Regions from separate parts of the Peribacillus sp. NPDC097895 genome, predicted to be linked through region 1. Evidence: a T-box and tRNA genes for the amino acid it is inferred to sense, from the RefSeq annotation. Region 1 holds a T-box; the other regions hold tRNA genes.
The links. The T-box of region 1 lies ahead of argS (arginine--tRNA ligase). A T-box ahead of a tRNA ligase gene usually reads a tRNA of that ligase, here a tRNA-Arg.
Positions count from the first base shown of each region.

Region 2: it encodes a tRNA-Arg, which carries the amino acid that the T-box ahead of argS (arginine--tRNA ligase) is inferred to sense. The anticodon was not compared.
Region 3: it encodes a tRNA-Arg, which carries the amino acid that the T-box ahead of argS (arginine--tRNA ligase) is inferred to sense. The anticodon was not compared.

Region 1 is NZ_JBNNSH010000005.1:7,389-10,671, reverse strand. Features, by position in the region: gene ACQKMH_RS21215 (fatty acid desaturase) at 1-170, shown strand, start outside; gene ACQKMH_RS21210 (response regulator) at 259-804, shown strand; T-box leader at 888-1,106, shown strand; gene argS (arginine--tRNA ligase) at 1,140-2,819, shown strand; gene ACQKMH_RS21200 (SET domain-containing protein) at 2,999-3,283, opposite strand, start outside.
Region 2 is NZ_JBNNSH010000003.1:473,005-476,287, forward strand. Features, by position in the region: gene ACQKMH_RS18555 (ABC transporter substrate-binding protein) at 1-442, opposite strand, end outside; cobalamin riboswitch at 615-789, opposite strand; gene ACQKMH_RS18560 (polysaccharide deacetylase family protein) at 877-1,740, opposite strand; tRNA gene ACQKMH_RS18565 (tRNA-Arg) at 2,004-2,077, shown strand; gene ACQKMH_RS18570 (hypothetical protein) at 2,824-2,988, shown strand; gene ACQKMH_RS18575 (DNA topoisomerase III) at 3,054-3,283, opposite strand, start outside.
Region 3 is NZ_JBNNSH010000001.1:678,089-681,371, forward strand. Features, by position in the region: gene ACQKMH_RS03175 (XTP/dITP diphosphatase) at 330-941, shown strand; gene ACQKMH_RS03180 (metallophosphoesterase family protein) at 944-1,456, shown strand; tRNA gene ACQKMH_RS03185 (tRNA-Arg) at 1,627-1,700, shown strand; tRNA gene ACQKMH_RS03190 (tRNA-Arg) at 2,093-2,166, shown strand; gene ACQKMH_RS03195 (hypothetical protein) at 2,317-2,517, shown strand; gene ACQKMH_RS03200 (MFS transporter) at 3,146-3,283, shown strand, end outside.

The DNA of each region.
Region 1 (3,283 bases):
ATAATAATACAGAGCCTTTAAAGAACGTACCAACGATTACTCTTGCTACAAGCTTACAGTCGCTCCGTTTCCGCTTGTGGGATGAGAAAAACAAGAATTTTGTGGGCTTTAAAGACTTAAAGTATTTAACGAAAAAAAGTGTTTCCGTTCAAGTGAAATCTGAACTATAATTTTTCCATTCCAGACTCTCTTCATAATCCTAGGATTTGGGGGAGTCTTTGCTTCATATAAGCGATTCGATAAAGGAGAGAACTTAAAATGATTCGAGTTGTCATTGCAGAGAATCAGGAAATGCTGTTAGAGGCAATTAGTTCTCTACTCAATCTTGAAGAAGATATAGAAATTGTCGGGAAAGCCAGTAATGGAGACGAAGCAATTGCTCTTATACATCGTTTACAGCCGGATATTTGTATTATGGATATGGAGATGCCTGTAAGGAGCGGACTTGAGGCTGCCGAAGCTTTGAAGTCATTTGAGTATAAAGTAATCATTTTAACGACTTTTCGAAGAACTGGTTATTTTCAGCGTGCTTTAAATGCCAATGTAAGCGGCTTTTTATTGAAGGATAGCCCAAGTGACGAGTTAGCCTGCTCGATTCGCGGCATAATGGACGGCAAGCGAATATACTCGCCCGAGCTTATTGATGATGCTTCAAACAATAAACAACGGGAAATGGGAGTGTTAGGTCTGTTAGCCAATGGTCAAACCACAATTGAACCATCTGATCGGCCAAGTAACACAATTGGGACCGTAAGAAAATATTTTTCCACCATCAAGGAAAAAATGAAGTTACCAGCAGGTTAGGGATGAACATTCTTTATAGAAGTTCATCTATATGATGTTGACACGTTTTTTTAAATTGTGTACTATAAATTAAATTATATATTGAAAATTCTGTGATAAAGAGAGTAGTTCATTATGAAATGGAAAGCGAGTTAGGGATGGTGTGAGCCTAATGCAGGACAAATGAATGAAGCGCACTTTGGAGAAATTTCTTGAAACGTTAAGTAGAGAACATCGGGGAGTCACCTCGTTAACAATGGAAAGTGGTCACAATTTGTGGCAACTAGAGTGGTACCACGGGAATCTATGCTCTCGTCTCTTATTTAGAGACGGGAGCTTTTTTGTTTAGGAGGGAAATGACGATGAATAAACCAATTGCAACATTAATATCAACTGCATTACACAATGAATTGCCAGCAAGTGAAATAGAAAAATTAATGGAAAAGCCAAAATTCACGGAATTAGGGGATGTTGCATTTCCATGCTTCACCCTTGCAAAAAAACTAAGGAAATCACCTCAAGTGATTGCGGCTGAAATAGCCCAACAATTAAACAGTAATTTGATTCAAGAAGTGAACGTAGTGGGCGGTTATGTAAATATCTTCGTCAATCAACAGAGGGTGACAGAAAATGTGCTGCAAACCATATTAAGTGAAAAGGATCAGTATGGTTCAAAGCAGCCTCTACAAGAGAATGTCGTGATTGACTATTCATCCCCGAATATTGCTAAGCCGTTTTCCATGGGGCACTTACGCTCAACAGTCATAGGGAATGCACTGGCTAACATCGCTGAAAAAAATGGCTACAATGCCGTGCGTATTAATCATTTAGGGGATTGGGGCACGCAATTTGGTAAATTGATTGTCGCTTATAAGCTGTGGGGAGACAAAGAGGCAATCGAAGCTTCCCCGATTCAAGAATTATTGAAAATTTATGTGAAGTTCCATGAAAGAGCAGAAACGGATGAATCGTTGAACGAACAAGCACGGGCTAGCTTCAAATCACTTGAGGATGGAGATGAAGAAGCACGCGCGTTATGGAAATGGTTCAGGGATGCGTCTCTAAAAGAATTTGAAACGATTTATGATTTATTAGGCATTCGTTTTGATTCCTATGCAGGCGAAGCGTTTTACAATGACAAAATGGAAGCTGTTGTCGAGGAACTAAAAGAAAAAGGCTTACTTACCTTATCCGAAGGAGCCTATGTTGTGGAAATGGAAGATATGCCTCCTTGTTTGATTACAAAAACGGACGGGGCGACACTGTATGCCACACGTGATTTAGCAGCAGCCATGTATCGTAAAAAACATTATGATGCGAAGAAGACATTTTATGTTGTAGGAAACGAACAATCACTTCACTTTAAACAGCTTTTTAACGTCATTGAGAAAATGAAGTATGATTGGTCAAAAGATTTACAACACGTAGCTTTTGGCATGATGTTAAAAGACGGTAAGAAAATGTCGACACGTAAAGGGAAAGTTGTGCTGCTTGCTGATGTATTGGCAGAGGCAATTGAAACAGCGAAGCGCAATATTGAAGAAAAAAATCAAGCGCTTGAACAGAAAGAAGTGGTTGCGAAGCAGGTCGGTGTCGGAGCGGTAATCTTCAATGATTTAAAAAATTATCGCATGAACGATATTGACTTTTCATTAGAGCAAATGATGAATTTTGAGGGGGAAACAGGACCATATGTGCAGTACACCTTTGCACGAATTTCATCATTGCTTGAAAAAGGTGAATTTAGGGAACAGGCAATCCAATTTGATGCATTAGGAGAGTATGCGTGGTCTGTCGTCCAACTGCTTGAGCAGTTCCCGATCATTGTTCAAAAATCATTTGAACAAGCAGATCCATCACAAATAGCGAAATTCAGCTTGCAGTTATCACGTGCATTCAATAAGTATTATGCACATACGAAAGTTTTAGTCGATGATGAGTGGAAACAAATGAAGCTTTCGTTCGCTTTTTGCGTAGCCATTGTATTAAAGGATGCGCTAAGGTTATTAGGAATTTCAGCGCCAAAGAAAATGTAAAGTTAACATGCCCGTGCATACCGAATAGGTGCAATAACGTTTATAAAACTGTATACAAAAATCACAAAAAAGAATCCATTTTGATCTTCCTTTTTCAAAATGGATTCTTTTAATTCTATTGAAGCAATTTTTATTACAATGCAGCATTTTTAAAGTAGAAGTGAAAAGGGATACATTCACTATTCGATGACATCAAACCATAAAGCGGATTTATCATCAATTTCCCCGTTGTAATTGATCGTGATCTCGTCGCCGGCCTTTATATCTTTATGTGCATAAAAGTCTATCGTTAAATCTTCTAAATTATTATCGAACGTCGCATTCGGAGTGTATGAATGATTGAATAGCGATCCATTTCCTAAGGCAATGGCAGTATCTTCGTCCCCCCAATGAAAACAGTGATAAAAGAGTGATGTTTTCTTTAAATATTTCCAATCGCTTTTCGGTGAAAAGATGACAGGTGA
Region 2 (3,283 bases), on a different contig from region 1:
CAAGGACATCTATTCCAGCATCCTTAATCTGCTTTAATCCCTCACTTGAATTATGGGCACTGGATGCATGGGCAAGAACAAGATCAGGCTTTAAGGAAACAATCAACTCCGTATTCATTTCCATTCCGCCAACTTTTTCGATTTCTTTCGTTTCTTCCGGGTAATTATCATTGTCGGAAACACCAACAACCTTTTTACCCAAACCAAGAGCAAATACCACTTCCGTATTACTTGGTATCAACGTAACGATTTTCTTCGGTTTTTCTTCTATCGTAACTTTTTCACCCGTTGCATCTTTAATCGTAATCGGGAAAGCTTGGTGTTGAGCATGATTCGTTTGCTGCTTTTCCGTTCCTTCATTAGATCCCCCGCTGCAACCAACGATCATACCTGCAGTCAGTAATAACACCAGGATCAAACCAAAAATTTTCTTCATTTTCATTCCTCACAATCTTTTCATTTATTTTTTCCACCCTATGAAATAGCGCTTCCTTTAAACGAAGATGCGCATCAAAACAAAAAGCATCTCCCGTTAAACGGAAGATGCTTGTATGGCAACAATATAATTACGGACTCTTTAGGGTCTGCCACACACCTTCCCATCCGCGTAGGTTATAGGTGTACGAATCTTGGCAGGTCTCCTGGCTCATGGTCATCGTCAACGGCACCTTCCCATATCTCATACAGTGGTTCACAGCCGTTAACTCCCATATACAGTGGCGGGACCGCGCTGGCATTCAACCAGCTTCCCTTTTAAGTCATTAAGACACCAAATCGCTCATATGTATATAATTTTCACTGCTTTTCATTATACACCATGTAAGAATCTATTATTATATGATTTTTCTGACTGGCTCCAAGATGCCCCGTCCCTCTTCAATGATTTGTAGCATTTTCAATCAGGGACGCAAACCCACCAACCGATAATCCGGGTGAAATCCGAACGCGATGCAGGGCATACATTCCTTGATCACTGGAAGCCCCGCCAGGTTCGGTCGTAACGGCCATCTTGTATCCAGCTTCTTCCGACAGCCTGAGACTCTCTTCGTTATACCGACCAACTGGATACGAAAGTACTGTCGTGTCCTGATGGAGGATACGATCGAATAAATCCTTTGACTGGACCATTTCGACTTCTTGCTGCTCTGGGGTCATGCGGTTTAGCTCAAGATGGTTGATCGTATGACTTTCGATGGAAATCCCATTCCTGCTCATCTCCAGCATTTGACCTTCCGTCAGGTGATGACCTTTTTCAATGGATTTCCCAATCATGAAAATGGTCGCTTTCATGTCATATTCTCTTAATATAGGAAAAGCCTCCGTGTAGTTATCTGTATACCCATCATCAAAAGTAATCCAGACACACTTTTCACTTGGCATTCGATTTTCGGTTAAAACGTGAAATGCTTCATTAGGGGATAATGTATGGTATCCATTTTCCCGAAGCCAAGCCATTTGCATTCGGAATTCCTCTTTTGGCACCCGAAGGTTATTACCTTCAGATATGCTATGATACATCAATATGGGAAGCTGAACCGTGGACTCGGCCCTTATCCAGTTCCTTGTATCGATTTGTTCAGGATTACCTTCGTCCTCCGAATCCTGTCCGCCGTCACTCTCCGCTGCTGCAACTACTTCAATATTATCTTCCGCAATCGGCGCAGCCGTCTTTGTACCTATGTCCTCTAAAACCCCTTGTGAGCATCCAGGTAAAATTAACATCCCCAGCAACGCTGCCATGCTTAAAACTCTGTATTTTCCCACTATCATTCTCCTATTTTTTTCTAGCATAATAGTACCAGAAAACTAGTGAATAATAAAGTATCCCAATTAACGAAAAAAAAGGAATATAAAGAGTTGGTACCCATCCTTGTCAAACTTTATTGGACTGTACATTATCACCAGTTAAGCTTTAATGATGAAATTTTTTCATAAGTACAAGCTATTAGCTTGAAAAGTTTGCCTATAAGAAATATAATAAATAAGTCGTCGACTTTTTATATGTCCCAGTAGCTCAGCAGGATAGAGCGACAGCCTCCTAAGCTGTAGGTCGTAGGTTCGATTCCTATCTGGGACGCTAATGTATGGAAGACCCTGTTATAATCCGGTTAAAGCCGGTTTTATAGCAGGGTCTTTCTTTTGGCTTAACTGAAAATGGCTGTATCACGTATGTCGGATGAAAGCACTTCTGAACATTGGAAACAATGGTGATCTATTCACTAAAAGTTTTCATTGTTTGGAGGTGCTTTTCTTTTCGGTTAAAAAAATGGTAAAACGTGGAAAACATATAAAAGAACGAAATCACACTCGTGCTGAAGATTACGAGCATTAGATATTTTCCTTAGTGAAAAGATCGCTGAAGGTGTTAGAGAAAGAACGTTAGAAGAATACAAACGACATGTCAGAAATTTATCGGACTACCTATCCAAAATGCATTTTCCCTTTAAAAATATCATCGAGTTAACCTCTTCATTAATCAGAAAGTGATGAAGGAATGGGAACCGCGTATTCGCGAAATTACGATAGAATTGCTTGATCAGATCTCCAGTCGGCATGAAATGGACATTGTTACATCGAATATATCCTTTAATCTTTTTTGAAATAAATGTTTGAACTTGTCCCATCCGGGTATACAAATACTGTAAGACATTCTCACCAAAGGAGATGATGTGCATGATGAGTACGATCAGAAGCCAATGGAACAAAGAGAATGATGCAGCGGTGTTTAGTCCAGGTGATTACTGTTAGAGTCAATTGAAGAGTTAGATGATAATCAAAAAGGGAATTACTAGTCTTCTCACCCAAAGGAGGAGGATACTGTTCATGAGTATTTACAGCCAATGGAATCCAGAGAATGACGAAGCAATTTTCAGTCCGGGTGATCAAAAGCCATTCAGTACGCTCACACGAGTAAATTCGGATAAACACACACACACTGACAAAACACTTGAATATGAATTATATGGCACCGTACTGAATGAAGTTTAGTCGAAGCAGTGATATATAGAAAAAGAGCCCTTCACATTTATGCTAAACGTGAAGGGCTCTTTCTTTTATTTATCGAATTTCAGTTTGGCCAACGCATCCGCCAAGGCAGTATTGATCGGCTCTTCTTTATTTTGCTTTTTCATATAATTGGAGACTTCATTTTTTGATACTCTTTGATTTTTATTTTGTCCTCTTCGTTTATTGTAAGAAGAAAGTTTTTCATGAAAACCGCATTTACATGTGAATGTCTGTGCTTCTCCTTGACCGCGCATTTCCATCTTTTTGTGACATTGTG
Region 3 (3,283 bases), on a different contig from region 1:
AGATACCATGTCAATAAGTGAGATAATAAAATTATTAATTCCTTTGATAAAACCTCAATAAATAACATAAAAGTTAAAATGCATATTGAACATAGCGAAAATTACAAACGTTAGATTACAAGTTTCGGGTTATTGCAGATGAGGGAGTTGTGTTAGACTTAACTTATCCGGATAATTCAGCAGCCGTTGTTGATCATGATAGGCAGCGATGAATTCGTCCGATTTGGCACTGGAGAAGAAGAGGCTTTTACATATAACGAGTTACAGCAAATTCTTTCTTAGCTCCAAAAAGTCTTATGCTGATAAAATTAAAAAGGGTGAAATGAAAAATGAAGACAGTAATCATTGCAACGAAAAATAAAGGGAAAGCCAAGGAGTTCGAAAGCCTATTCTCTGCTAAAGGATATGATGTCAAAACACTTCTTGATGTACCGGATGCTCCGGATGTTGAGGAAACAGGCACGACTTTTGAAGAAAATGCGATCCTGAAGGCAGAGGCCATTGCCCATCAACTAGGCCACTTTGTCATTGCTGATGATTCCGGATTGATTGTAGATGCATTGGAGGGCCGTCCAGGCGTATATTCTGCGCGCTATGCCGGAGAGTCCAAGAGTGATGAAGCAAACACGGAAAAAGTCCTCCGGGAACTGGAAGGCGTGCCAAAAGAGGATAGAACGGCGAGATTTTATTGCGCCTTGGCACTAGCGTCACCCCACCAGGAAACGATTACCGTATCGGGCACGATGGAAGGCTTGATTACGGAACAGCCATCGGGAACGAATGGATTTGGTTATGATCCCATCTTTTTTGTTGAGGAACAGGGCAAAACAAACGCCGAATTGACAAAAGCGGAAAAAAACAAAATCAGCCACCGCGCCAACGCATTGAGGGCTCTAGATGAAAAACTTGATCTATTTCTAAAAAGGGAAGAAGGAATGTGACGATGAAAGTGCTAATTATGAGTGACAGTCATGGCTTAACTCATGAAATCAGCATGATTACCGACCGTCATAAAAAAGAGGTTGCCGCCATGATCCATTGCGGTGATTCAGAGTTGGAAAGAAATGACCCTCACATGTCGGAGTTCTTAGCCGTTCGTGGGAATTGTGACTATGATTCGGCATATCCGAATGATATTGTGGAGAGTATCGCAGGCAAGCGTTTCTTCCTTACGCATGGACACCTCTATAACATAAATATGACGCTGATGAACCTATCTTATAAAAGTGAAGAGACAGGGGCGGATATTATTTGCTTTGGTCATTCCCACGCTGCAGGTTCAGAATTGATTGACGGCAAGCTCTTCATCAACCCGGGAAGCATACGTCAGCCGCGTGGACGAAAAGAGAAAACCTATGCCATTTTGGATATCGGAAATGGCCAACTTGAAATCATCTTTTATGACCTTGAAGGAAAAATCGTTGAGGAACTAAGAAATGCTTATCAAATGGAATGACTTCATGTAATATGAACAGGAAGCGTTTTTACCCGCTTCCTGTTCATAAAAAAGAAAAAACTTTTTATGAAAAACCGTTGACTTTCTTTTGATATCCTACTATAATAAGAAGTGTCCTAAGGGAACAGTTAAGGTAATACATAAGTTTTACCGCAACTTATATCATAAACGTCTCAGTAGCTCAGCTGGATAGAGCAACGCCCTTCTAAGGCGTCGGTCGGGAGTTCGAATCTCTCCTGGGACACTAAAAAAGTGGCTTTAAAGCCCGATGTGAAAACCTTCTATATCGTTTAGTGAAACGATCCGTATAACGGTCATGTAAGAAATTACACCGTATATCGATTTATCCTACTAATGATATAGGTGGTTTTTTCGTTTTATCAGATGTTGAAGTAGAAATAAGTTATATATGATAACTTCGAATTGTTCGATAAAGTGTATTCTCCATTTTTTACTGCAAACTTCATTCAAATACCATGATAAATATTGAATGAATGGTAGGGGTGTTCTAAAACTCTTCAAAATTTTATATTACTAGTATTGCAATGAGTATTATACTAAGTTATAATAAGAAGCACCATTACGGTCTAAGTTCGAAACGTGGCCTTATACTGAACTGAAGAAAAATAGCGATATGTCTCAGTAGCTCAGCTGGATAGAGCAACGCCCTTCTAAGGCGTCGGTCGGGAGTTCGAATCTCTCCTGGGACACTAACTTAAAAACGCCAAAACCTTTAAAAGGTTTTGGCGTTTTTTCTTTTTGTTTTACGGATGATATGTGGCAAGAAGTTTTTTATTTCTTATTTATCGCAGGTGGATTGTCTTTTATGTCGAATTTGTAATAAATAAGGAGTTGTTTAGATGAATAAAGATAGATTATTTAAGTTCATTCAAACTTCCACTCGGGGTAATTTCTTTTCAGTAGAGATAGCCGAAGATGGAACTGAAGTAGTTCAATTAGCCAAGGAATTAGAAATGGAAGGAAGAATTAAGTTAAGAGCGTGTACGAGAAAAGAACAAGGTGTTTATCTGGAAGGAATACTTAAGTTTGTGCCTAGCTAATACTTATTGAGTTTTTTCGAATCAAAGGAATTATACAACGTTCAAACCATTTCATATCTTTATTTGAAAAAAACATCCAACTAGTTGGATGTTTTTTTACTTTGTATATCAATTCCCATTTAATGTTTGAATGTTTTGCCGAAACGATTTTAGAATAGATTCCTGGGTTTAATGACAATCTTGCTCTGATATCAACTTTTACAATGGTATTTTAATGAAGGGTATAAATACCACGGCAATAGTGGAGCAATTATTAAGAACGGAGGCGTCTGTCGGGTCTGCCAGTTTTTACTGATCGACCTTTTTGTTTAAAACAATCCAGCGAGCTATGTGAACCCTGAGGGTAATCGAATATCCCTGCAATTAAGAGATTTCACTGGTAATCTCCTATTATATACGAAACAGACCTAACTATTTCCCTCATTTTTGATGGCATGTTTTTTGCATGATTTATGGGTGCAGTCCACAAAAGTAGAGTTGAAGACGATCAAAAGTCAAGAAGCTTAATGGGTGACATAGAAGGGAATGATTGTGTTTGTTACAGGTACAGATGTGAACAAATGAGTAAAGAAAGGATCAGGGCAATTCGTTTATAAAAAGAATCAAAATTGTAATGAGGCTGTTTGTATTGATTCATTACCAGTTTGTAAGAGCGGGTACAGCACCTACCAATAGTAAGAAGGGAAGCGGAAAAGTGCATTATATTGAAAGTGGTAGCCGTGAGTATCGTCGGGCGCTAATTGGATTGTTATTGGGAAGTATTGTT